Linked DNA regions of Variovorax sp. PBL-E5. The protein of the gene in region 1 binds, or shares a complex with, the protein of each later gene. Links are inferred from orthologs where the notes say so. Each region holds a gene or a part of one and is shown on either strand. Other genes may lie near its edges. The genes, in order: sbcB and ssb.

Region 1 (11,949 bases):
GAGAAGAACGAGAAGTCATCTCCGCTCGAGCAGTTCACGCAGAACCTCAACCAGCTCGCCAAGGAAGGCAAGATCGACCCGCTGATCGGCCGCGAGTACGAGGTCGAGCGCGTGATCCAGATCCTGTGCCGCCGGCGCAAGAACAACCCGCTGCTGGTGGGCGAAGCCGGTGTCGGCAAGACCGCGATCGCCGAGGGCCTGGCCTGGCGCATCACGCAGAACGACGTGCCCGAGATCCTCGCCGAGTCGCACGTGTACTCGCTCGACATGGGCGCATTGCTGGCGGGCACCAAGTACCGCGGCGATTTCGAGCAGCGGCTCAAGGGCGTGCTCAAGTCGCTCAAGGACAAGCCCAACGCGATCCTGTTCATCGACGAGATCCACACCCTGATCGGTGCCGGCGCGGCTTCGGGCGGCACGCTCGATGCGTCCAACCTGCTCAAGCCGGCGCTGTCCAGCGGCCAGCTCAAGTGCATCGGCGCGACCACCTTCACCGAATACCGCGGCATCTTCGAAAAGGATGCGGCCCTGTCGCGTCGCTTCCAGAAGGTCGACGTGGTCGAGCCGACCGTCCAGGAGACGGTCGACATCCTCAAGGGCCTGAAGTCGCGCTTCGAGGAACACCATGGCGTCAAGTACGGCGTGGCGGCCCTGCAGGCCGCGGCCGAGCTGAGTGCCAAGTACATCAATGACCGTCATCTGCCCGACAAGGCGATCGACGTCATCGATGAGGCGGGCGCCGCCCAGCGCATCCTGCCGGCCAACAAGCGCAAGAAGACCATCAGCAAGACCGAAGTCGAGGAAATCGTCGCCAAGATCGCGCGCATTCCCCCGGCCAACGTCTCCAACGACGACCGCGGCAAGCTGCAGACCATCGAGCGCGACCTCAAGAGCGTGGTGTTCGGCCAGGACAAGGCGCTCGAAGTGCTGGCCTCGGCCGTCAAGATGGCGCGCTCGGGCCTCGGCCGCGAGGACAAGCCGATCGGCTCCTTCCTGTTCAGCGGCCCGACGGGCGTCGGCAAGACCGAAGCGGCCAAGCAGCTCGCCTACATCATGGGCATCGAGCTGATCCGCTTCGACATGTCGGAGTACATGGAGCGTCATGCGGTGAGCCGGCTGATCGGCGCGCCTCCCGGCTACGTCGGTTTCGACCAGGGCGGCCTCTTGACCGAGGCGATCACCAAGAAGCCGCACGCGGTGCTCCTGCTGGACGAAATCGAGAAGGCGCACCCCGACATCTTCAACGTGCTGCTGCAGGTGATGGACCACGGCACCCTGACGGACAACAACGGACGCAAGGCCGACTTCCGCAACGTCATCATCGTGATGACGACCAACGCGGGTGCCGAGACCATGAACAAGGCGACCATCGGCTTCACCAACCCGCGCCAGGCGGGCGACGAGATGGCCGACATCAAGCGCCTGTTCACGCCGGAGTTCCGCAACCGCCTGGACGCGACCGTGAGCTTCAAGGCACTCGACGAGCAGATCATCCTGCGCGTGGTGGACAAGTTCCTGCTGCAGCTCGAAACGCAGCTCGCCGAGAAGAAGGTCGATGTCACCTTCACCGATACGTTGCGCAAGCACCTGGCCAAGAAGGGCTTCGATCCGCTGATGGGTGCACGGCCGATGCAGCGCCTGATCCAGGACACGATCCGGCGCGCGTTGGCCGACGAACTGCTGTTTGGAAGGCTGCAGGAGGGGGGCCGGTTGACGGTCGACCTCGACGACAAGGAAGAAGTGCAGCTCGACATCCAGCCGCTCTCGAAGAAGGAAGGGCGGGCCAAGCCCGAGGCCGAGGAGGCCGAGGCACGGTAGCGCTTGCTCGCCCCCAGGCTGCGCGCACTTCGTGTCGCTTCGCCTACCTCCTGGCCGGGGGCAACACCGGCGGACCGGCTGAGCCGGATCCGCGGTGTTCCTGGTGTGGGGAGAAAGGCCGGTAGCATTCGCTGCCGGCTTTTTTTTGGCTGGCGTATCTGTTCTCCTGCCTTGATCCTTCCCGTCCTCAGTCCCGAATGGAAAACTGGCCTCTCCCTGGCCTGGAGCGGCTATATCGCTGTGCTCTCGGTCTGGATCGTGATGCAGAAGCGGGCGCCGGTGTCGACGATGAGCTGGATCCTGTCGCTGGCGCTGCTGCCGCTGGCTGGCTTCGTCATCTACTATTTTCTCGGCCCCCAGCGCCTGAAGAAGCAGCGGCTCAAGCGGCTGCGCAGTCGCGCCAACGCGCAGGCGCCGGCCGATGTGGCAATGTTGCGGGAGGCGGGAGAGCGGGCGCCCGCGGCGCTGCGCCACCTGGCGGCGCTCGGCGTCGCGGCCTGCGGGCTGCCCGTTTCGAGCGCGACGAAGGCCGAGCTGCTTTCCGGAGGCGCATGCGCCTTCGACGCGATCTTCGAGGCCGTTCGCGCCGCACGCGATCACGTGCATCTCGAGTACTACATCTTCGAGCCCGACAGGATCGGCACTGCCCTGCGCGACCTGCTGATCGAGCGTGCAGGGCAGGGCGTCACGGTGCGCCTGCTGCTCGACGCGCTCGGCTCCAAGCGGATCGGTCGCAAGTTCATGGCGCCGATGCAAGCGGCCGGCATCCACGTCGGGCTCTTTCACGACACGCGCATCGGCCGGCGCCTGCGGCCGGTGACCAACTACCGCACCCACCGCAAGATCGTCGTCTGCGACGGCCGCGTCGGCTTTACCGGTGGCGTCAACATCACCGACGAGGAAGACGCGCGGACCTGCGCGGACGCCTACCACGACGTCCACCTGCGCATCGAGGGCAGTGCGGTGCGATGGCTGCAGACCACCTTTCTCGAGGACTGGACCTATGCGACAGGCGAGGCGCCGGGGCAGATGAACACCAGCATCGAGCAGTTGATGCCCCGCTTGCCGGCCGAGGAAAGCGCGGGCGACATCCCGGTGCAGATCGTCACCAGCGGGCCCGACAGCTCGCTCGAAGCCATCCACCGCATGCACGTCGCGGCCATCCATTCGGCATCCGAGCGCGCGTGGCTCACGACGCCGTACTTCGTGCCGGGCGAGCCGGCGCTGATGGCGCTCACCAGCGCCGCGCTGCGCGGCGTCGACGTGCGGGTGCTGGTCCCGCGGCGCAGCGATTCGCTGATCGTGAGCGCCGCGGCCCGCTCCTATTACGATGAACTCATCGGTGCCGGTGCCAAAGTCTACGAATACAAGGCGCGCATGCTGCATTCCAAGACGCTGGTGGTCGACGACAACTGCGCGATGATCGGCACGGCCAATTTCGACAACCGCAGCTTCCGGCTCAACTTCGAGGTCTCGGCCGTGATCTACGGCCCGGCCCTGGCCGGGCCGCTGGCCGCGCAGTTCGAGACCGACCTCCACAGCGCGGCGCCGGTGCGCAGCCACCGGCCGCAGCGCTTCGTGCGCCGGCTCGGCGATGCGATGGCCCGATTGTTTTCTCCTCTGCTCTGACATGCCCGCTCAAACCTTCCTCTGGCACGACTACGAAACCTTCGGCGCCGTGCCGCGCCGGGACCGGCCCGCCCAGTTCGCCGCCATCCGCACCGACGCGCAGCTCAACGAGATCGGCGAACCGCTGATGGTCTATTGCCGGCCCGCGCCCGACTACCTGCCGAGCCCGGAGGCCTGCCTGATCACCGGCATCACCCCGCAGCTGTGCCTCGAACGCGGGATTGCCGAGCATGCGTTCGCAGCGCAGATCGAACAGGCCTTCTCTCAGCCCGGCACCATCGGCGTCGGCTACAACACGATCCGCTTCGACGACGAGGTCACGCGTTTCCTGTTCTGGCGCAACCTCATCGATCCCTATGCGCGCGAATGGCAGAACGAATGCGGGCGCTGGGACCTGCTCGACGTCGTGCGGCTCACCTATGCGCTGCGGCCCGACGGCATCGAATGGCCGAAGAAGGCCGACGGCAGCCAGAGCTTCAAGCTCGAAGACCTGGCGCGCGCCAACGGGCTCCTGCACGAATCGGCCCACGATGCGTTGTCGGACGTTCGCGCCACCATCGCACTGGCGCGGCTGATCCGCGACCGGCAGCCGAAGCTGTTCGACTTTGCCTTCTCGCTGCATCGCAAGGATCGCGTCGCCACGGAACTCGGCCTGCCGGCGACACGGGAAACGGCGCGGCCCTTTCTTCACGTCTCCGGCATGTTTCCCGCCGATCGCGGCTGCCTCGGCGTGATGTGGCCGCTCGCGAGCCATCCCACCAACAAGAACGAGCTGCTGGCCTGGGACCTCGCGCACGATCCCAACGAGCTGCGCGACCTCGACGTGGCGACGCTGCGCCTGCGCCTGTTCACGCGCAATGCCGACCTGCCCGAAGGCGTCGTGCGGCTGCCCGTCAAGGGCGTGCACCTCAACAAGTCGCCGATGGTGGTGGGCAATCTCAAGACCCTCGCGCCCGCGATGGCCGAGCGCTGGGGCATCGACCTGGAGGCCGCCATGCGCCACGCCGCCGCCGCCGCGAACCTGCCCGACATGAGCGCGATCTGGCCGCAGGTGTACGAGCGGCCGCGCGAGGCGGCGCCGGATGTCGACGAGGACCTCTATGGCGGCTTCGTCGGCAATGCCGACCGGCGGCGGCTCGTGCAGCTGCGCGGTCTCTCGCCCGCGCAGCTCGCGCAGGCGCGCACCGGCTTCGACGATGCGCGCCTCGAGGAGCTGCTGTTCCGCTACCGCGCGCGCAACTTCGCCGAGACGCTGAATGCCGACGAGGCCGAGCGCTGGGAAGCCCATCGCGCCGCACGGCTGCTCGAAGGCGAGGGCGGCGCGCGCAATGTCGATGCGCTGTTCGCCGAGATCGATGTGCTGGCCGAGACCGCGGACGAACGCGGCGAGGAAATCCTCGGCGCGCTGTACGAATATGCCGAGGCGATCGCGCCCGCGGTCTGATCATTCCTCCAAGAGGTCCCGATGACGAAGCATGCAACAGGCACTTTCGAAGTCCAGATGAAAGCGCAATCGCAGGACGAACAGGCGGGCGGCGCGACGCTCGCCAGGATGTCGCTCGACAAGCAGTTCAGCGGCGACCTCGACGGCACCGGCAAGGGCGAGATGCTCAGCGCGTGTACACCCACGCAGGGCTCCGCCGGCTATGTCGCGATCGAACGCGTGACCGCCACGCTGCACGGCCGCGCGGGCAGCTTCGTGCTCCAGCACAGCGGCACAATGACGCGCGGCGAGCAGCAGCTGTCCATCACCGTGGTGCCGGATTCGGGCAGCGGCCAGCTCGCCAGCCTGAGCGGCACACTGGCCATCCGGATCGCCGACGGCAAGCACTTCTACGATTTCGCCTACACCTTGCCCGAAGAGGCGTGAGCCGATCTTCTCCAACCGAGGCCGACAGGAGATCTCCATGATTCTGGTGACTGGCAGCATCCTTGCCCGGGCCGGCAGCGTCGATGAAGCCCTGGCCCTGAGCCTCGAGCACGTGCGCCGCTCGCGCACCGAGCCGGGCTGCATCTCGCACGCCGTGCACCGCGACGCGGAAGACCCGTTGCGGCTGGTGTTCGTCGAGCAATGGGCCGACCGCGCGGCGCTGTTGGCGCACTTCGCCGTACCGGCCTCGCGTGCCTTCGCCAGGGCCGCCGGCGCGCTCGCGGCCGAGCCGCCGACGCTGCAGATCTACGACGCCCAGGCGGTGGCGTTGTGACGCCATGACCATTCGCCGTCTCACCCCCGCGGATGCGCCGGCCTACCGGGCCTTGATGCTCGAGGCCTACGAACGGCATCCCGACGCGTTCACGTCCAGCGCCGGTGAACGCGCGGTGCTGCCGCTGTCATGGTGGGAAGCGCGGCTCGATCCTTCGCCCGGCGCAGCGCAGATCGTCCTCGGCGCGTTCCATGCCGACCGGCTCGCGGGCGCCGCAGGCCTGTCCTTCGAATCGCGCGAGAAGTCGCGCCACAAGGCGAACCTGTTCGGCATGTACGTGGCGCCGGCAGCCCGGCAGAGCGGCCTCGGGCGACGGCTGGTGCAGGCCGTGCTCGACCGTGCCGCCGCGCGCGAAGGCGTCCGGCTGGTCCAGCTCACCGTGACGGAGGGCAATGCTGCGGCGCAGGCCCTCTACGAGCAATGCGGCTTCAGCATCTTCGGCGTCGAGCCCTGTGCCATGGCGCTCGACGGCGTTTTCCTGGCGAAAGTCCACATGTGGCGCGCGCTGACCGCCGGGGCTTGAAATATGTGACGCACCGCACGCTCGGGGCACGGCGCTGACAGCAATGTCATCTGACCGACAGGTTGTTGTCCCCGCGCGCTCCCTAGAGTGACCAGCATGCCCGGATTGCATCGTCCTGAATTCTTGCCGCGCCTGCTGTGCCTTGCACTGGCCGCGTCGCTCACGGCCTGCGCGGTGGGGCCGGACTATCAACGCCCCGCGCCGCCCGAAGGCGCAGTCGCCCCGAGCTACAGGGAAGGCGGCAACTGGAAGGCGGCCACCCCCTCCAGCGTGGACCCGACCCAGCCCTGGTGGACGGCTTTCGGCGACCCGCGGCTCGATGCCCTGGTCGCCGAAGCCAATGCCGCGAATCAGGACATTCGCGTCGCCGAAGCCCAGTACCGCGAAGCCCAGGCACTGGTGCAGAACGCGCAGGCGGCCTGGTACCCGACCGTCGGCGTGAATGTCGCGGGCAGCCGCGCGCGCAGCCGCAGCGCGCCCGGGCCCACCACGCTCGGCAACGGCCATGCGTGGTCGCTGAACGCCGCCTGGGAGCCCGATCTCTGGGGCCGTGTGCGGCGCGCAGTCGAGGGCGCGAGTGACACCGCCCAGGCCAGCGAGGCGGATCTCGCCGCGGCGCATCTCACGGTGCAGGCTGCGGTGGTCAACGACTACATCCAACTGCGCGTCGCCGATGCCCAGCAGAAGCTCTACGAACGCACGCTGGAGGCCTACCGCAAGTCGCTGCAGATCACGCAAAGCCAGTACCGCGCCGGCATCGTGACCCGCGGTGACGTGGCCCTGGCCAACACCACGCTGCAGGACGCCCAGGCGCAGGCCATCGACACCGACCTCACGCGGCGGCAGCTCGAGCATGCGATCGCGGTGCTGCTCGGCAAGACGCCCTCGCAGTTCTCGCTGCCGCCGGATGCGCTGGCGCTGCGGCTGCCGCAGGTGCCGGTTGGCGTGCCTTCCGAACTGCTGGAGCGCCGGCCGGACATCGCCGGCGCCGAGCGCCGCGCCGCCTCGGCCAATGCCGGCATCGGCCTCGCTCAGTCGGCCTATTACCCGACGCTCGCGCTGACCGCCAGCGGCGGCTTCAGCGGCGCCGGGCTCGTGAGCTGGGCCGCCGCGCCCGACAAGGTCTGGGCCCTGGGTGCCGCCGTCGCCGGCACGCTGTTCGACGGCGGCCAGCGCAGCGCCCAGGTGGCGCAGGCGCGCGCCGCCTTCGACGCCTCGGCCGCCCAGTACCGCAAGACCGTGCTGGCCGGCTTCCAGGAAGTCGAGGACAACCTGGCGGCGCTCGACCTCCTGGCACGGGAGCGCGAAGCCCAGGATCAGGCCGTGACCTCGGCGCGCGATGCCGAACGCGTGTCGCTCAGCCAGTACCGCGCCGGCACGACCACGTACCTGAGCGTGGTCACCGCCCAGGCGCTCGCATTGACCAATGAACGCTCGTCCCTCGAGCTGCAGGGGCGGCAGTTTGCCGCCAGCGTCGCCCTGGTCAAGGCGGTGGGCGGCGGCTGGAACGCCGACCAGCTGCAGACGCGTGACGCCGCCAGCCCGCAGGCAACCGACAAGACGGCTTCGGCCGGGAAGTGAAGAGCATGGAGTCCCCCGCATCGTCCCCCCGCCAGCGCTCGCGCCGGCTTTCCACCGTCGTCATGTTGATCGCGGTGATCCTGATCGCGTTCGGCGCCTGGCGCTGGTTTTCGAAGCCGGCGCCGCGGCCCTCCGCCGGTCCGCCGCCGGTGCCGGTCAGCACCGCGCTCGTGAAGAGCGAGACCGTGCCGATCGCCGCCACCGGCGTGGGCTCGGTGATGACCGTGGCATCCGTCACCGTGCGCCCGCGCATCGATGGCCAGCTCGACAGCGTCGACTTTCGCGAAGGGCAGGACGTGAAGGCCGGCCAGGTATTGGCGCGCATCGACCCGCGCACCTACCAGGCCCAGCTCGAACAGGTGGTCGCGCAGAAGGCCAAGGACGAAGCGACGCTCGCCAACGCGCGCGCCGACCTCAAGCGCTACAGCGACCTCATCAAGGAAGACGCCACCAGCCAGCAGACGCTCGACACCCAGCGCGCGCTGGTCAACCAGCTGCAGGCGGCCCTCAAGAGCGATGACGCGCAGATCCACTTTGCCAAGGTCCAGCTCGACTTCACCACCATCTCGGCGCCGATCGGCGGCCGCATTGGCGCGCGCCTGGTCGATCCCGGCAACATCGTGCATGCGGCCGATGCCAACGGGCTGCTGGTGATCAACCAGATCGATCCGATCGCGGTTCAGTTCACCTTGCCCGAAGACAGCTTCCAGGCCGTCAACAACGCGCTGCGCAGCAGCAAAGAGCCGCTGCAGGTGCAGGCGATCGACCGTTCCACCCGCGAGGTGCTGGCCAGTGGCAAGCTGGTGCTGCTGAACAACCAGATCGACACCACCACCGGCACCATCGCCCTGAAGGGGCAGTTCGCCAACGCCGAGCACAAGCTGTGGCCCGGGCAGTCGGTCGATGCCCGCATCGTGCTCGGCGAGCGTGTCAATGCGCTGACCGTGCCATCGGCGGTCGTGCAGCGCAGCGAAGAGGGCTATTTCGCCTACGTGGTGGGTGCGGATGACAAGGTCCGCGTGCAGCCGATCAAGGTGACCGACACCACCGACGGCAAGTCCACGATCGCCAGTGGCCTGGCCGCGGGCGACCGCGTCGTGGTCGACGGCCAGTACCGCCTCACGCCCGGCGCGCGCGTCACCGAGACGCGCCCTGCGGCCGCGCAGGCCGTCGCATCGGGAGCGAAGCCTTGAGCATTTCCGCCGCCTTCATCAAGCGCCCGATCGGCACCTCGCTGCTGGCGCTGGCGGTGCTGCTGGTCGGCCTGGTCGCGTGGCCGCTGCTGCCCGTCGCACCGCTGCCGCAGGTCGACTTCCCGACCATCCAGGTGACAGGCCGGTTGCCGGGCGCCAGTCCGGAGACCATGGCGGCCAACGTGGCGCAGCCGCTGGAGCGCCAGTTCTCGCTGATCCCGGGGCTGACCCAGATGACCTCGACCAGCTCGCTGGGCCTGTCGCAGATCACGCTCCAGTTCGAACTCGACCGCAACATCGACGGCGCCGCGCTCGACGTGCAGACGGCCATCAACGCGGCCACCGGCCAGTTGCCGAAGAACCTGCCGAGCCCGCCGAGCTTTCGCAAGATCAACCCGGCCGACTCGGCGGTGCTGATCCTGGGCGTGCAGTCCAAGGTGCTGCCGCTGATCCAGGTCAACGACTACGCCGACAACGTGCTGGCGCAGCAGATCTCGCGCATCGACGGCGTCGGGCTGGTCAACATCTTCGGCTCGCAGAAGCCCGCGGTGCGCATCCAGGCCGACCCGGCCAAGCTCAAGGCGCTGGGCCTGAGCCTGGAAGACGTTCGCGGCGTGATCGCCAACACCACCGTGAGCGCACCCACCGGCACGGTCGACGGCGACACCCAGGCCTTCAACGTCTACACCAACGACCAACTGCTCAAGGCCGCGCCATGGAACGACATGGTCCTGGCCTGGCGCAACGGCGCACCGGTGCGCGTGCGCGACATCGGCATCGCGCTCGACGGACCCGAGAACGCCAAGATCGCGGCCTGGGGCTTCGCCGGCGCCGCCGCGCCCGCCGACAACAACATCACCGATGGCCGCTCTATCATGCTGGCGATCACCAAGATGCCGGGCGCCAACGTGATCGAGACGGTGGACCGCATCAACGCCGCGCTGCCCAAGCTCAAGGCCTCGATTCCGCCGAGCGTGACGGTCAACCAGCTGATCGACCGCACGCAGACCATCCGCGCCTCGGTCAAGGACGTCGAGTTCACGCTCCTGCTGTCGATCGCGCTGGTGGTCGGGGTGATCTTCGTCTTCCTGCGCAACGCCACGGTCACCGCCATTCCGAGCGTGACCGTTCCGCTCGCACTGCTGGGCACCGCGGCCGTGATGTACGTCGTGGGCTACAGCCTGGACAACCTCTCGCTGATGGCGCTGACCATCGCGGTCGGCTTCGTGGTGGACGATGCGATCGTGATGCTCGAGAACATCTACCGCCACGTCGAAGCAGGGATGAAACCGCTGGACGCGGCGCTGCAGGGCGCGTCCGAGATCGGCTTCACCATCATCTCGATCTCGGTGTCGCTGATCGCGGTGTTCATTCCGCTCCTGCTCATGGGCGGCATCGTCGGGCGGCTGTTCCGCGAGTTCGCCGTGACCGTGACGCTGACCATCGTGGTGTCGGTGCTGATCTCGCTGACGCTGACGCCGATGCTGTGCGCGAAATTCCTCAAGCTGCATGCGGGCGGCAAGGACGGCGAGCAGCACGGCAAGCTGTTCCAGCTGTTCGAGCGCGGCTTCGATGCCATGCTGAACGGCTACAAGCGCGGGCTCACGGTCGTGCTGCGCCATCCCTTCATCACGCTCATGACCTTCCTGGCGACGGTGACGGCCACGGTGGTGCTCTTCGTCATCATTCCCAAGGGCTTCTTCCCGCAGCAGGACACCGGCTTCATCTTCGGTTCGGCCGCCGCCGCGCAGGATTCGTCCTCGGAGGTGATGCACGGCCGCATGCTGAAGCTGGCCGACATCATCCGCAAGGATCCGGACGTCAGCACCTTCGGCATGCAGGCCGGCGCCAGCACCTTCAATTCCGGCAACTTCTTCATCGGCCTCAAGCCGCTCGACGCAGGCCGCAAGTCGACGGCCGACGAGGTGATCACGCGGCTGCGCCCGCAGCTGGCCAAGGTGAGCGGCATCACCCTGTACATGCAGGCCGGGCAGGACATCAACGTCGGCGGACGGCTGTCGCGCACCCAGTACCAGTACACGGTCACCGACTCCGACCTCGATGAACTCAACGACTGGGCGCCTCGGCTCGAGCAGCGCTTCCGCACGCTGAACGAGCTCACCGACGTCACGTCCGACCAGCAGAACGCCGCGCCCACCGCCAAGGTGACGATCGACCGCGAGCGCGCCTCCAGCTACGGCATCACGCCGGCGCTGATCGACGCGACGATCTACGACGCGATCGGCCAGCGCCAGGTGGCGCAGTACTTCACGCAGCTCAACAGCTACAACGTGGTGCTCGAGATCACGCCCGCGCTGCAGAAGGATCCCAGGCTGTTCGACAAGCTCTATCTCACTTCGCCGATCAACGGCCAGCAGATCCCGCTGTCGACCTTCGTCAAGATCGACACCAGCAAGATGGGCTACCTGGCGATCAACCACCAGGGCCAGTTCCCGGGCATCACGATCTCGTTCAACCTCAAGCCCGGCTTCTCGCTCGGCCAGGCGGTGAACGCGATCACCGCGGCGCAGAACGAGATGGGCGTTCCGCCCACGCTGAGCGGCACCTTCCAGGGGACGGCGCAGGCCTTCGGCGATTCGCTGCGCACGCAGCCCTACCTGATCGCCGCTGCGCTGGTCTCGGTCTACATCGTGCTGGGCCTGCTCTACGAGAGCTACATCCATCCGCTCACCATCCTGTCCACGCTGCCGTCGGCCGGCGTGGGTGCGCTGCTGATCCTGATGGCGGGCGGGTACGATCTGACGGTGATCGCGCTGATCGGGATCATCCTATTGATCGGGATCGTCAAGAAGAACGGGATCATGATGGTCGACTTCGCGCTCCATGCCGAGCGCGACAAGGGCATGTCGCCGCGCGACGCCATCTTCGAGGCCTGCCTGCTGCGTTTCCGACCGATCATGATGACCACCATGTGTGCACTGCTGAGCGGCCTGCCGCTGATGCTCGGCCACGGCGCCGGCTCCGAGCTGCGGCGACCGCT
Region 2 (11,912 bases), 2.7 Mb from region 1 along the record:
GGCCGGGATCACCCGCATCCCGCGCGCCTCGCAGCCGGCCACGTCGATGTTGTCGAGCCCGACGCCGAGACGCCCGACCACGCGGCAGCGCGCCAGCGCAGCGAGCAGCTCGCCGCGCACCTGCGTGCGGTTGCGCACGATCAGCGCATCGGCATCGGCCGCCTCGCGATGCAGGCGCGCGCCGTCGTCGACCAGCGTCGGGTCGTACAGCACGTCGTGCTGCGCGCGCAGTTGCGCGACCGCGGCCTCGTCCATGAATTCGGCGATGACGATCCTTGTCATGCGTCGCCGCTCAGGCCGATTCGTACAGGCGCGTCAGCACGAACTCGCGATGGCCCAGCGCCTCCGCCGCGGTGAGCCGCCCGTTGGCGGTGCGCAGCATGCATTCGAGCAGCTGGTCGCCGGCCTGGTCGAGCGTCATCTCGCGCTGCAAGAGGCCCGCGGTGTCGACGTCGACGTGCTCGCTCATGAGACGCACGGTGCGCGGGTTGGCGCAGATCTTGATCACCGGCAGGATCGGATTGCCGATCACGTTGCCCTGGCCGGTGGGGAAGAAATGCACCGCATAGCCCGAGGCCGCGCACAGCGTGACCATCTCGGCCGCGGCGCTCGACGAATCCATGAACCAGAGGCCGGGACCGGTCGGCATCTCGGCCTTGTCGAGCACGCCGTCGACCCTGCATTTCTTGCCGATCTTCTGGATGTTGCCGAGCGCCTTTTCCTCGATCGTCGTCAGGCCGCCCGCGATGTTGCCCTTGGTGGGTTGCGAGTCGGAGAGGTCGCTGGTCTTGTGGCGGTTGATCATGTCCTGGTAGCGGTCGAACATGAACATGAAACGTTCCTTGACCTCGGGCGTGCGGCAGCGTGCGGCCACGATGCTCTCGCCGCCGGTGATCTCGGAGGTCTCGCCGAACACCAGCGTGTTGCCGGTTTCGTAGAGCTTGTCGAAGGCGTTGCCGACGGTCGGGTTGGAGCCGCAGCCGGAGGTGGTGTCGCTCTCGCCGCACTTGGTCGAGACCCAGAGCTCGTGGATGGCGCAGGGCTCGCGCTGCTTCTCGCTGGCCGTCTGCACGAATTCGCGCGCCACCTTGCTGGCGCGCAGGATGGTGTCGTGGTCGCCATGGCCCTCGATGCCGAAGCCGGCGACCGGCTTGCCGGTGGCGGCGATGCCGTCGACCACCTTCTGCGTCCAGCTGTCCTCGATGCCGATCACGACCACCGCGGCCACGTTCGGGTTGCAGCCGGCGCCGATCAGCGTGCGGAAATGCAGGTCGAGGTCGGCGCCGAACTGCAGCCGGCCGTAGGGATGCGGGATCGCGAGCGCGCCCTTGATGTTGTGCGCGACCGCTTCGGCGGCGGCATTGGACAGGTCGTCCAGCGGCAGGATGATGACGTGGTTGCGCACGCCGACGCGGCCGTTCTCGCGCCGATAGCCGAGGAAGGTGGTGTCTTTGGAAATGACGGACATGGTGGATCTCTTCGTGGATGGGGATGAAGGAGTGAACGCGCGCGCTTACCAGCGCTTGGTCTTGATGTTCTGCACATGGGCATGGCCGCCGGCCTTGATCGGTGCGACCACACGGCCCATGTCGATGCCGTATTTCCACACCGTGTCGCCAGGGTTCATGTCCTTCAGCGCGACCTTGTGGCCGATCGGGATGTCCTGCGTGGCGTCGACGCTGATCATCTTGTCCTCGTCCATGATCCAGCCGTTGAGCGACATGCCGGCCTTGACGCCCTCGACCACGACGACGGCCACCGTGTCCTTGGCGTCGTGCAAAACGAAATGAATCATCGTTGTCTCCTGTTTCACTGAAAGTTGCAGTGCACGGAGTGTCCGCGCTGCCATTTCCGAGTGTCAAACAGGTCATTCATATGACTTGAAGGAGTCTTGGGTAGGCAACGACAATCGACCGCATGAGCCCACCGAGCGCCGCGACCATCTTCAGGCCGATCTCCCCCGGTACGGCCGATGCGCCGCTGTACCGCGTGGTCAAGCGCTCGCTGTTGCGCGCGATCGAATCGGGGCGCTACCCGGCCGGCGCGGTGCTGCCGAGCGAAGCCGAACTGTCGGCCGCGCTGCGCGTCTCGGTCGGCACGCTGCGCCATGCGGTGGACGACCTGGTCGCCGAGCACATCCTGGTGCGCCGACAGGGCCGCGGCACCTTCGTCGCGCTGCATGATTCCGACCGCTTCATGTTCCAGTTCTTCCACGTCGAGCGCAGCGACGGCGTGCGCCACGTGCCGCAGCTCGAACTGGTCGCGTTCGAGCGCGTGCGCATGGACGAAGAACCCGCGCAGGCGCTGGGCCGCAAGCCCGGCGAGCCGGCCTTCCAGATCGACAACCGGCTGCTGCTGCAAGGCCGCGCCGTGATCCACGACCGCCTCACGCTGCCGGTACTGCTGTTCAAGGGCCTCACAGAAAAGCGCTTTCGCGAACGCACGAATACGATCTACCACCTCTATCAGACCGAGTTCGGCATCACCGTGACGCGGGCGCGCGAAAGAGCGCGCGCGGTGGCGGCCGACCGCAGCGCGATGCGCATGCTCGGCATCGCGTCCGGCGCGCCGGTGATGGAGGTGCGGCGCACGGCACTGACCTTCGGCGACAAGCCGGTGGAGTACCGCGTGTCGACCATCGACACGGCGCACCACGAATACGTGCACCTGCTGTCGAGGCCCGCATAGCCTTGTGCGCCGCGGCGGCCATTCGCCGCGCCGCTTGCATGCCCCGCCGCGTCGGACGATGATGCGTCGGCGAGCGGGCCGCGTCACCTGCCGCGATCCACGTCCCGCCGCCCCGACGCAGGCCGCTGTCGAGCCCGACGCACCGGGCTCAGGGAGATGTCGATGTTCGAACTCGAAGCCCTCGACCGCCGCCGCGCCCTGCTGCTTGCAGGCGGCGCCCTGGTACTGGCCACGGTGCCATATGCACGTCGCACGTTCGCACAGCCGGCAGGCGGCGCGAAGCCGCGCATCGGCGTCATCGGCTCGGGCCACATCGGCGGCACCATCGGCAGGCTGTGGGTCAAGGCCGGCCATCCGGTGCTGTTCTCGTCGCGCCATCCGGAGGAACTCAAGGACCTCGTGGCCGGCCTCGGTCCGCTGGCCAGCGCCGGCACCGTGGCGCAGGCGGTCGACTTCGGCGACGTGCTGTTCGTCGCCCTCCCGTACGGCGCATTGCCGCAACTCGGGAAGGACTACGGCAACGCGTTCAAGGGCAAGGTCGCGCTCGATGCCTGCAACGCCGTGAGCGGCCGCGACGGCGCGATCGCGGAAGAGGTGGAACGCGACGGCATCGGCGTCACTTCGCAGAAGTACCTGCCCGGCTCGCGCGTGGTGCGCGCGTTCAACACGATGTCCTACATGATCTTCGCGCGCGAGGCGAACCGGCCCGATCCGAAGCTCGCGATCCCGATCGCCGGCGACGATGCCGCCGCGGTGCAGACGGCGGCGGCGCTGGTGCGCGATGCCGGCTTCGATCCGGTGATCGTCGGCAAGCTGGCGGATGCGCGCCGCTTCCAGCGCGGCAACCCGGGCTACGGCCAATCGGTGACCGCATCCGAACTCAGGCAGAAGCTGTCGCTGCCTTCATGACCCTGCTGCATCGCGCGCTGCGTGGGGCGGTCCCGGCCACCCCTCAGGAGCTCGCGGCGGCGTTGTGGTCCTTCGCGTATTTCTTCGCGCTGCTGGCCGGCTATTACGTGCTGCGGCCGCTGCGCGACCAGATGGGCATCGCGGGCGGCGTGAGGAACCTGCCGTGGCTGTTCACCGCAACCTTCGTGACCCTGCTGGTGGCGCAGCCGCTCTACGGCGCGCTGGTGGCGAGGCTGCCGCGCGCGCACTTCATTCCGGTGGTCTACCACTTCTTCGCACTGAACCTCGCCGTGTTCTGGCTGCTGCTGATCTTCGGCATCGCGCCGGCCATCGTGGCGCGCGTGTTCTTCGTCTGGGTCAGCGTGTTCAACCTCTTTGCGGTCGCGGTGTTCTGGTCGTTCATGGCGGACCTCTTCACCAGCGAGCAGGGCAAGCGCCTGTTCGGCTTCATCGGTGCGGGCGGCACGGCGGGTGCGCTGCTCGGACCGGTCATCACGATCGCGCTGTCGGTGCCGCTCGGTCCGGCCAACCTGCTGATCGTCGCCATCGTGTTCCTCGAACTGGCGGTGCTGTGCGTGCATCGGCTCGAGCGCAGCGCGACGGCGCGGCCCGAGGATCGCGCGCTGCAGCCGGACGCGCGCAAGGTCGGCGGCAGTGCGTTCGCCGCCTTGCCCGAGCTGATGCGATCGCCCTATCTGCTCGGTGTCGCGGCATGGGTCAGCCTGTTGTCCTTCGGCGCGACCACGCTGTATTTCGCGCAGGCCCATGTGGTCGCCGCGGAGGTCCATGGTGCCGGCGCGCAGACGCGCATCTTTGCGAGCATCGACCTCGCGGTCGGGCTGCTGTCGCTGGCGACGCAGGTCTTCGCGACCGGCCGGCTGCTCAAGCGCTTCGGCACGGGCGCGGCGGCCGGCGCGTTGCCGGCGGTGTATGTGGCCGGCTTCGCGGCGCTGGCGCTGATGCCAGTGCTTTCCGTCGTCGTGGTCGTGCAGGTGGCGCAGCGCTGGATGAACTTCGCGCTGGCCAATCCGGCGCGGCAGGTGTTCTTCACCGTGGTGGACCGCGAAGAGAAATACAAGGCGAAGAACCTGATCGACGTCGTCGTCTATCGCGGATCGGATGCGCTCTACGGCTGGGTGTTCGACAGCGCGCAGGCGCTCGGGTTGAAGCTCGGCGCGATCGCGCTGTGCGCGCTGCCGGTAGCGGCCGGATGGCTGGTGCTGTCGGCTGCGCTGGGAAGGGTGCAGGAGCGGCGCGCGGCCCGGTTGGCCGGCGACGCCGAGCGCGACGGGCCATTGCCGGCGCGCAATCAAAGCTAGGGACGGCTCAGAACGGAATATCGTCATCCATGTCGTCGAACCCCGACGACGACTTCGCAGGCGCCTGGCGCGGCGCCGCTGCAGGCGCACGGGGCGCTGCCGCGGGCGGGCGCGAATAGCCGCCGCCACCCCCACCACCACCGCCTTGCGAATAGCCACCGTCGTCGTCCCCGCCCGACGGCCCGCCCTGCCCTTGCCGGCTGCCCAGCATCTGCATCTGGTCGACACGGATGTCGGTCGCGTACTTCTCGACGCCGTCCTTGTCGGTGTACTTGCGCGTACGGATCTGGCCTTCGATGTAGACCTGCGAGCCCTTGCGCAGGTACTGCGCGGCGATCTCGGCCAGCCGGCCGTTGAACACCAGGCGGTGCCACTCGGTGGCCTCGCGCATTTCGCCGCTCTGCTTGTCCTTCCACTTGTCGGTGGTGGCAAGGGTCGCGTTGCAGACCTGGTCGCCGCTGGGGAAGGTGCGTGTTTCCGGGTCGCGCCCGAGATTGCCGACGAGGATGACTTTGTTGACCGATGCCATGTGCACTGCCCCTGATGAATGGTTGAAGAGGAGGAAAGCGAAGATTGTGCCGCATGCCGAGCGGCGAGAATCTGGCCCCTGTGACCATGAACCGCGAACCCGACTTCCTCGAGAACCTCCGTGCCGAACTGTCGAGCGGCCGCATCTGGCTCGACCGCGCCATCGTGCTGGCCTACGCGGCGGCCGCGGGCCTGTTCGTGGTCGCGCTCAGCCTGTCGACCACCTGGGTCTTCGATCGCTTCCAGCAGGGCTTCGAGCGCTGGCCCTGGGCCGTGCTGGTCTGGACCCCGGCCGTGACGGCCGGCATCGCCTGGGCCACGCGGCGCTGGTTTCCGGGCGCCAGCGGCTCGGGCATCCCGCAGGTCAAGGCGGCGCTGGACCCGGCCATGCCGCCCGAGCGGCGCTGGCTGATGGTCTCGCTGCGGCTCACGGTGGCCAAGATCGGCCTGGCGGTGGCCGGCTTCGCGGCGGGACTCTCGATCGGCCGCGAAGGGCCGGCGGTGCAGGTCGCGGCCGGCGTGATGCAGCACGCGCGCCGCTGGCTCTCGCCGGCCACGACGATCGATGCGCGCGCGCTGCTGCTGGCGGGCGGCGCGGCCGGCATCGCGGCGGCCTTCAACGCGCCGCTGGCCGGCGTGCTGTTCGCGATCGAGGAACTGGCGGGCCAGCTCGAGTCGCGCGCCAGCGGCTTGATCATCACGGCCATCGTGCTGGCCGGCCTGGTCGCCGTCTCGGTGTTCGGCAACGTGAGCTATTTCGGCGTGATCAAGGTGCCGCGCACCGGCTGGGAACTGCTCGCGCCGGGGCTGCTGGTGGCGCTGGCGAGCGGCGCCGCGGGCGGGATCTTCTCGCGGCTCTTCGTCGCCTCGCTGACCGGCGCGCCGGGGCGGCTGAACCGCTGGCGCGCGCGCTGGCCGATCCGCTTCGCCGCGGCCGGCGGGCTCGTGGTCGCGATCATCGGCCTGGCCACCGGCGGCGTGACCTTCGGCGCCGGCTCGGAAGCCGTCAAGCGCATGCTCGCGGGCCATGACGAGCTGACGCCGCTCTACACGCTGCTCAAGTTCATCGCCACCTGGATCACGGCCTGGTGCGGCGTGCCCGGCGGCCTGTTCGCGCCGGCGCTGTCGATCGGCGCGGGCATCGGCGACGCCATCGCGCAGCTCGCCGGCCCCGCGCTCGGCCCGGCACTGATCGCGCTCGGCATGGCCGGCTTCCTGGCCGCCGTGACGCAGGCGCCGCTGACCGCCTTCATCATCGTGATGGAAATGGTCGACGGCCATTCGATGGTGCTGAGCCTGATGGCCTGCGCGATGCTGGCCAGCCTGGTGTCGCGCATGATCGGGCGGCCGCTGTACGAAACGCTGTCGCAGTACCTGGTGGCGAATGCGATTTCAAAGCCCGCGACAGAATCCATCAGCGTGCCAGAATCCGGCGCGTCAACTTCACACGACTCAGCTCATGCCGGTCACGCGCAACCGCCTCGATCCAACGAAGCTCAACCATGAGCTGGCGCTTCCATTTCAATTGCGGATCCAGGATTTTCTGTCGGCAACGCAGGACGTCTACGACTTCTTCTTTGACGTGAACTCCAATCTGGCTGCGAAAGGTCTCGATCGACTCGACGACATGCTGCGGCCGGCGATCATGTCGGGACTCTTGTCCGACATGCTGACCGCAAGTCTGGCCAAGCACTCACGCACGCTGACGGTGAATGAATACTTCAACGGCCATCCGGACCTCGTGGTGCGTGGGCACTACGCTGGCAATGCGGCCAAGGCAGGAGAGCATGGCGTCGAGATCAAGACCACAAGAAAACGTGGTGGAGCGGTCGACACACATGGGGCACGAAATCAATGGATGTGCGTCTTCGTGTATGCGGTCGACGACAAGACCGAACCGGCGATCGATCGATCGCCACTTGCCTTTACTGAGATTTATCTCGGCGAAGTGCGCATTGAGGACTTCAGAAAGAACGCTCGAGGCGAGTTGGGTACGCGCACTGCAACACTGCACGCAGAAGGCATCGCCAATCTTCGAAAAAAATGGATCTATCGCGCCTGACCGCGTCGCTCGCTGTCTTCCGCGATGGTCAATGCAGCGAGTTTCGGTAGCGCTGCGGTTGCGATCTTGAAGTAGCTTGGATCCCGTTCGATACCGATACTTTCATAGCCAACGGCCTCGGCGGCAGCCAAGGTCGATGCAGCGCCGGCAAAGGGATCCAGGACGACACCCTGACCCAGGGGCAAGACCCCACGGACGAGTTTTCGAAGAAAAGCTTGCGGCTTGAGGCTTGGGTGGGGCGCATGCTTTCTCTCGGAGGCACGCGTAGGTGCGGATTCGATCACGTCACCAAATGGCCTGCCGGAAGAAATGCGGCGGAATCCGCCCGTTCCCCACTTGCGCAAGTTGTCCTGAACTCGCCCGTCCAGCGGCTTGCGAAACATCAGCCAGGGTTCCCACATGGACCGAGGCATGACGCTCACACCATCGAATTCGACATGCGCCGCCTTGGGCCGATCACCGCCTCGCATGGTCATCACCAAACGGACGATTTCGCCACGGCGCTCCAGTCCTGAACGGCTCAATGCCCCGGACACCAGATAAGAAAGCAACGGATTGCTGGCGACGACGACGTTGGCGCCTGGAACGAGCACACGCATCAAGTCTCGGCCCCAGGCCAGGAAGAATCTCTCGAGTTCCAGGAGTTCCGATGGCTTCAGAACGGTGAAGCGAGGCAAGGGCGCGCGCTGGGAACCGTCAAAGCTCGGAGGAATCCGCCAGACGCCGCCTCTGCCTTCCCTCAGCTTGGCTTGTTCAGTCGGCGTGTATTCCAGGAGCCCATAGGGGGGATCCGTCACCACAGCGTGAACCGAGTTGGGAGGCTGGACGCCGAGCCACGTCATGCAGTCGTTCAGATGAAGTGTCGCGCCCCCGAATTGGAAGCAAGTCGGCGGGGGAGACGGCGCAGCGTCACGCGGTGCGGCATTGAACCCCGCAAGGGCATACTGCGCCCGCTCCATGCGAGCAAACAATGCCGGCGTATTCAGCTGAAGGTATGAGCGAATCGAGGACGGTGCGACCTCCCCGATCAATGCGCTCACGTCCCGGGTGATCTGTTGAACGCTTGCCCCGCCGTTTCGGCCCTCCAATGCGCTGACAATCGCATCCCTCACTTCGCCCGGTCGTCTGCGCACTTGTGGAACTCCATGCATTTGATGAAATGTGGATTGTAGACGTCCAGACGTCTAGCTAGAAGTGCAAGGCCGCTCTTTCGAGGGGCACGAACAATCACTACGGCCCCCAACCCTCGCCATGCCCTGAAATCCCCGGGGACTTATCATGCTCGGTTGCCCAGAATCGACCGCCCCGTGAATTCCCCCACCGACGATGCCTACCTCGGCGCCGTGCTCGCGCAGCAGCGCATCAGCATCCGCGGCGCACGCACGCACAACCTCAAGAACGTCGACCTCGACATTCCGCGCAACAAGCTGGTGGTGATCACCGGCCTGTCGGGCTCGGGCAAGTCGAGCCTGGCCTTCGACACGCTCTATGCCGAGGGCCAGCGCCGCTACGTCGAGAGCCTGTCGGCCTACGCGCGCCAGTTCCTGCAGTTGATGGACAAGCCCGACGTCGACGTGATCGAGGGTCTGTCGCCCGCGATCAGCATCGAGCAGAAGGCGACCAGCCACAACCCGCGCTCCACCGTGGGCACGGTGACCGAGATCCACGACTACCTGCGCCTCCTGTATGCGCGCGCCGGCACGCCCTACTGCCCGATCCACCACCTGCCGCTGCAGGCGCAGACGGTGAGCCAGATGGTCGATGCCACGATCGCACTGTCCGACGAGCCGCGCCTCTTGATCCTGGCGCCGGTCGCGCGCGAGAAGAAAGGCGAGTTCCTCGAGCTCTTCGCCGAGATGCAGGCCGCCGGCTATGTGCGCTTCCGCGTCGACGGCGAGACCTTCGAATACAACGACCTGCCCAAGCTCAAGAAGACCGAGAAGCACGACATCGACGTGGTGATCGACCGCCTGCGCGCGCGTCCCGACATGCAGCAGCGGCTGGCCGAGAGCTTCGAGAACGCGCTGCGCCTGGCCGAGGGCCGCGCGATCGCGCTCGAGATGCACGAGGACGGCAGCACGAAGGAGCATCTCTTCAACGCCAAGTTCGCCTGCCCGATCTGCCACTACGCGATCGCCGAGCTCGAGCCGCGGCTGTTCTCCTTCAATTCGCCGGTCGGCGCCTGCCCGAGCTGCGACGGCCTCGGGCATCGCGAGTTCTTCGATCCAACGCGCGTGGTGGCCTTTCCGACGCTGAGCCTCGCGAGCGGCGCGATCAAGGGCTGGGACCGGCGCAACGGCTATTACTTCAGCATGCTGGAGAGCCTGGCCAAGCACTACAAGTTCGACCTCGACACGCCCTTCGAGGAACTGCCCGCCTCGGCGCAGCAGACCGTGCTGCATGGCTCGGCGGCGGAAGAGATCAAGTTCAGCTACGTGATGGACAGCGGCCAGCAGGCCGGCAAGAAGCTGATCCGCAAGCATCCCTTCGAAGGGATCATCCCGAACATGGCGCGGCGTTACCGCGAGACCGATTCGGCGATGGTGCGCGAAGATCTCTCGCGCTTTCGCAACATGCAGCCCTGCCCCGACTGCGACGGCACGCGCCTCAAGCCCGAAGCCCGCAACGTGTTCCTGGTCGACGAGTCCGGCCCCGAGCCGCAGCGCATGGCGATCTACGAGATCAGCCGCGTGACGCTGCGCGAGAGCCTGGCCTATTTCCAGGGCCTCAAGCTGCGCGGCGCCAAGGCCGAGATCGCCGACAAGGTGGTGCGCGAGATCGGCCTTCGGCTCAAGTTCCTCAACGACGTCGGCCTCAATTACCTGAGCCTGGACCGCAGCGCCGAGACGCTCTCGGGCGGCGAAGCGCAGCGCATCCGGCTGGCTTCGCAGATCGGCTCCGGCCTCACCGGCGTGATGTACGTGCTCGACGAGCCGAGCATCGGGCTGCACCAGCGCGACAACGACCGGCTGATCGGCACGCTGCGGCATCTGCGCGACATCGGCAACAGCGTGATCGTGGTCGAGCACGACGAGGACATGATCCATGCGGCCGACCACGTGATCGACATGGGTCCGGGCGCCGGCGTGCACGGCGGCCAGGTGATGGCGCAGGGCAGCTATGCCGAGGTCGCAGCCCATCCCGATTCGCTGACCGGCCAATACCTCTCGGGCGCGAAGAAGATCGCGGTGCCGGCGCGCCGCACGCCCTGGCTGCCGGTGGTCGCGAAACCCGCGTTCAACGAGGGCAAGAAGGCCTCGCGCTTTCCGCAGAGCCCCGCGGCCGAGCGGCGCGCCGCGCGCGAGGCCGCGCACCTGGCCTCGCAGACCGACCTGCAGGAGATCCGCGTCATCGGTGCCAGCGGCAACAACCTCAAGGACGTCAACGTCGCGTTCCCGGTCGGCCTGCTGACCTGCGTGACCGGCGTCTCGGGCTCGGGCAAGTCGACGCTGGTCAACGACACGCTCTACAGCGCGGTCGCGCGCACGCTCTACCGCGCGCACGAGGAGCCGGCCGCGCACGAGGCGATCGAAGGCATCGAGTATTTCGACAAGGTCATCAACGTCGACCAGTCGCCGATCGGCCGCACGCCGCGCAGCAACCCGGCCACCTACACCGGCCTGTTCACGCCGATCCGCGAGCTGATGGCCGAGACCCACACCGCGCGTGAACGCGGCTACGGGCCGGGGCGCTTCAGCTTCAACGTGGCCGGCGGCCGCTGCGAGGCCTGCCAGGGCGACGGCGTGGTGAAGGTCGAGATGCATTTCCTGCCCGACGTCTACGTGCCCTGCGAGGTGTGCCACGGCCAGCGCTACAACCGCGAGACGCTGGAGGTCCAGTACAAGGGCCGCAACATCGCGCAGATCCTCGACATGACGGTCGAGACCGCGCACGATTTCCTGAAGGCCGTGCCGACCATCGAGCGCAAGCTGCGCACGCTGCTGGATGTCGGCCTGAGCTACATCAAGCTGGGCCAGGCCGCGACCACGCTGTCGGGCGGCGAGGCGCAGCGCGTCAAGCTCGCGCTGGAACTCAGCAAGCGCGACACCGGCCGCACGCTCTACATCCTCGACGAGCCGACCACCGGCCTGCACTTCGCTGACATCGAGCTGCTGCTGAAGGTGCTGCACCAGCTGCGCGATGCGGGCAACACCATCGTGGTGATCGAGCACAACCTCGACGTCATCAAGACCGCCGACTGGGTCATCGACATGGGCCCCGAAGGCGGCGCCGGCGGCGGCACGGTGGTGGGCGTCGGCACGCCGGAAGCCATCGCGGCCACCGAGGCGAGCCACACGGGGCGCTATCTGAAGCGGCTGCTGCCGGCCTGAGACTCGCCGGCGCTGCTCTTGCACACGATCGGCGCCTGCTCCGGAGAAGGAAGGCGCTGCGGGATGACGACCATC

What was found.
Region 2: the proteins of sbcB (region 1) and ssb are in contact, whole or in part, in a crystal structure (PDB 3C94), measured with the Escherichia coli proteins. The link is inferred for Variovorax sp. PBL-E5 from one-to-one orthologs.

Annotation. Positions count from the first base shown.
Region 1 is NZ_LR594671.1:2,584,522-2,596,470, forward strand. The notes cover bases 2,846-5,669. They hold sbcB (exodeoxyribonuclease I), read left to right. Parts: upstream 2,846-3,448; coding sequence 3,449-4,891; downstream 4,892-5,669. Other genes in these bases: cls (cardiolipin synthase), read left to right, coding at 2,846-3,447; WDLP6_RS12620 (DUF3224 domain-containing protein), read left to right, coding at 4,913-5,317; WDLP6_RS12625 (putative quinol monooxygenase), read left to right, coding at 5,355-5,651; WDLP6_RS12630 (GNAT family N-acetyltransferase), read left to right, coding at 5,656-5,669. In the rest of the region: ATP-dependent Clp protease ATP-binding subunit ClpA, read left to right, coding at 1-1,818; more of cls, read left to right, coding at 1,990-2,845; more of WDLP6_RS12630, read left to right, coding at 5,670-6,174; WDLP6_RS12635 (efflux transporter outer membrane subunit), read left to right, coding at 6,271-7,755; WDLP6_RS12640 (efflux RND transporter periplasmic adaptor subunit), read left to right, coding at 7,761-8,948; WDLP6_RS12645 (efflux RND transporter permease subunit), read left to right, coding at 8,945-11,949. UniProt on the Escherichia coli protein: Degrades single-stranded DNA (ssDNA) in a highly processive manner.
Region 2 is NZ_LR594671.1:5,302,803-5,314,714, forward strand. The notes cover bases 3,685-6,471. They hold ssb (single-stranded DNA-binding protein), read right to left. Parts: upstream 5,446-6,471; coding sequence 4,924-5,445; downstream 3,685-4,923. Other genes in these bases: WDLP6_RS25835 (NTP/NDP exchange transporter), read left to right, coding at 3,685-4,916; WDLP6_RS25845 (chloride channel protein), read left to right, coding at 5,532-6,471. In the rest of the region: WDLP6_RS25810 (hydroxyacid dehydrogenase), read right to left, coding at 1-282; WDLP6_RS25815 (UxaA family hydrolase), read right to left, coding at 293-1,468; WDLP6_RS25820 (flagellar biosynthesis protein FlgA), read right to left, coding at 1,514-1,795; WDLP6_RS25825 (GntR family transcriptional regulator), read left to right, coding at 1,918-2,688; WDLP6_RS25830 (NADPH-dependent F420 reductase), read left to right, coding at 2,851-3,597; more of WDLP6_RS25835, read left to right, coding at 3,594-3,684; more of WDLP6_RS25845, read left to right, coding at 6,472-6,950; WDLP6_RS25850 (hypothetical protein), read left to right, coding at 6,904-7,506; WDLP6_RS25855 (DNA methyltransferase), read right to left, coding at 7,494-8,348; excinuclease ABC subunit UvrA, read left to right, coding at 8,814-11,837; WDLP6_RS25865 (hypothetical protein), read right to left, coding at 11,810-11,912. UniProt on the Escherichia coli protein: Plays an important role in DNA replication, recombination and repair. Binds to ssDNA and to an array of partner proteins to recruit them to their sites of action during DNA metabolism. Acts as a sliding platform that migrates on DNA via reptation.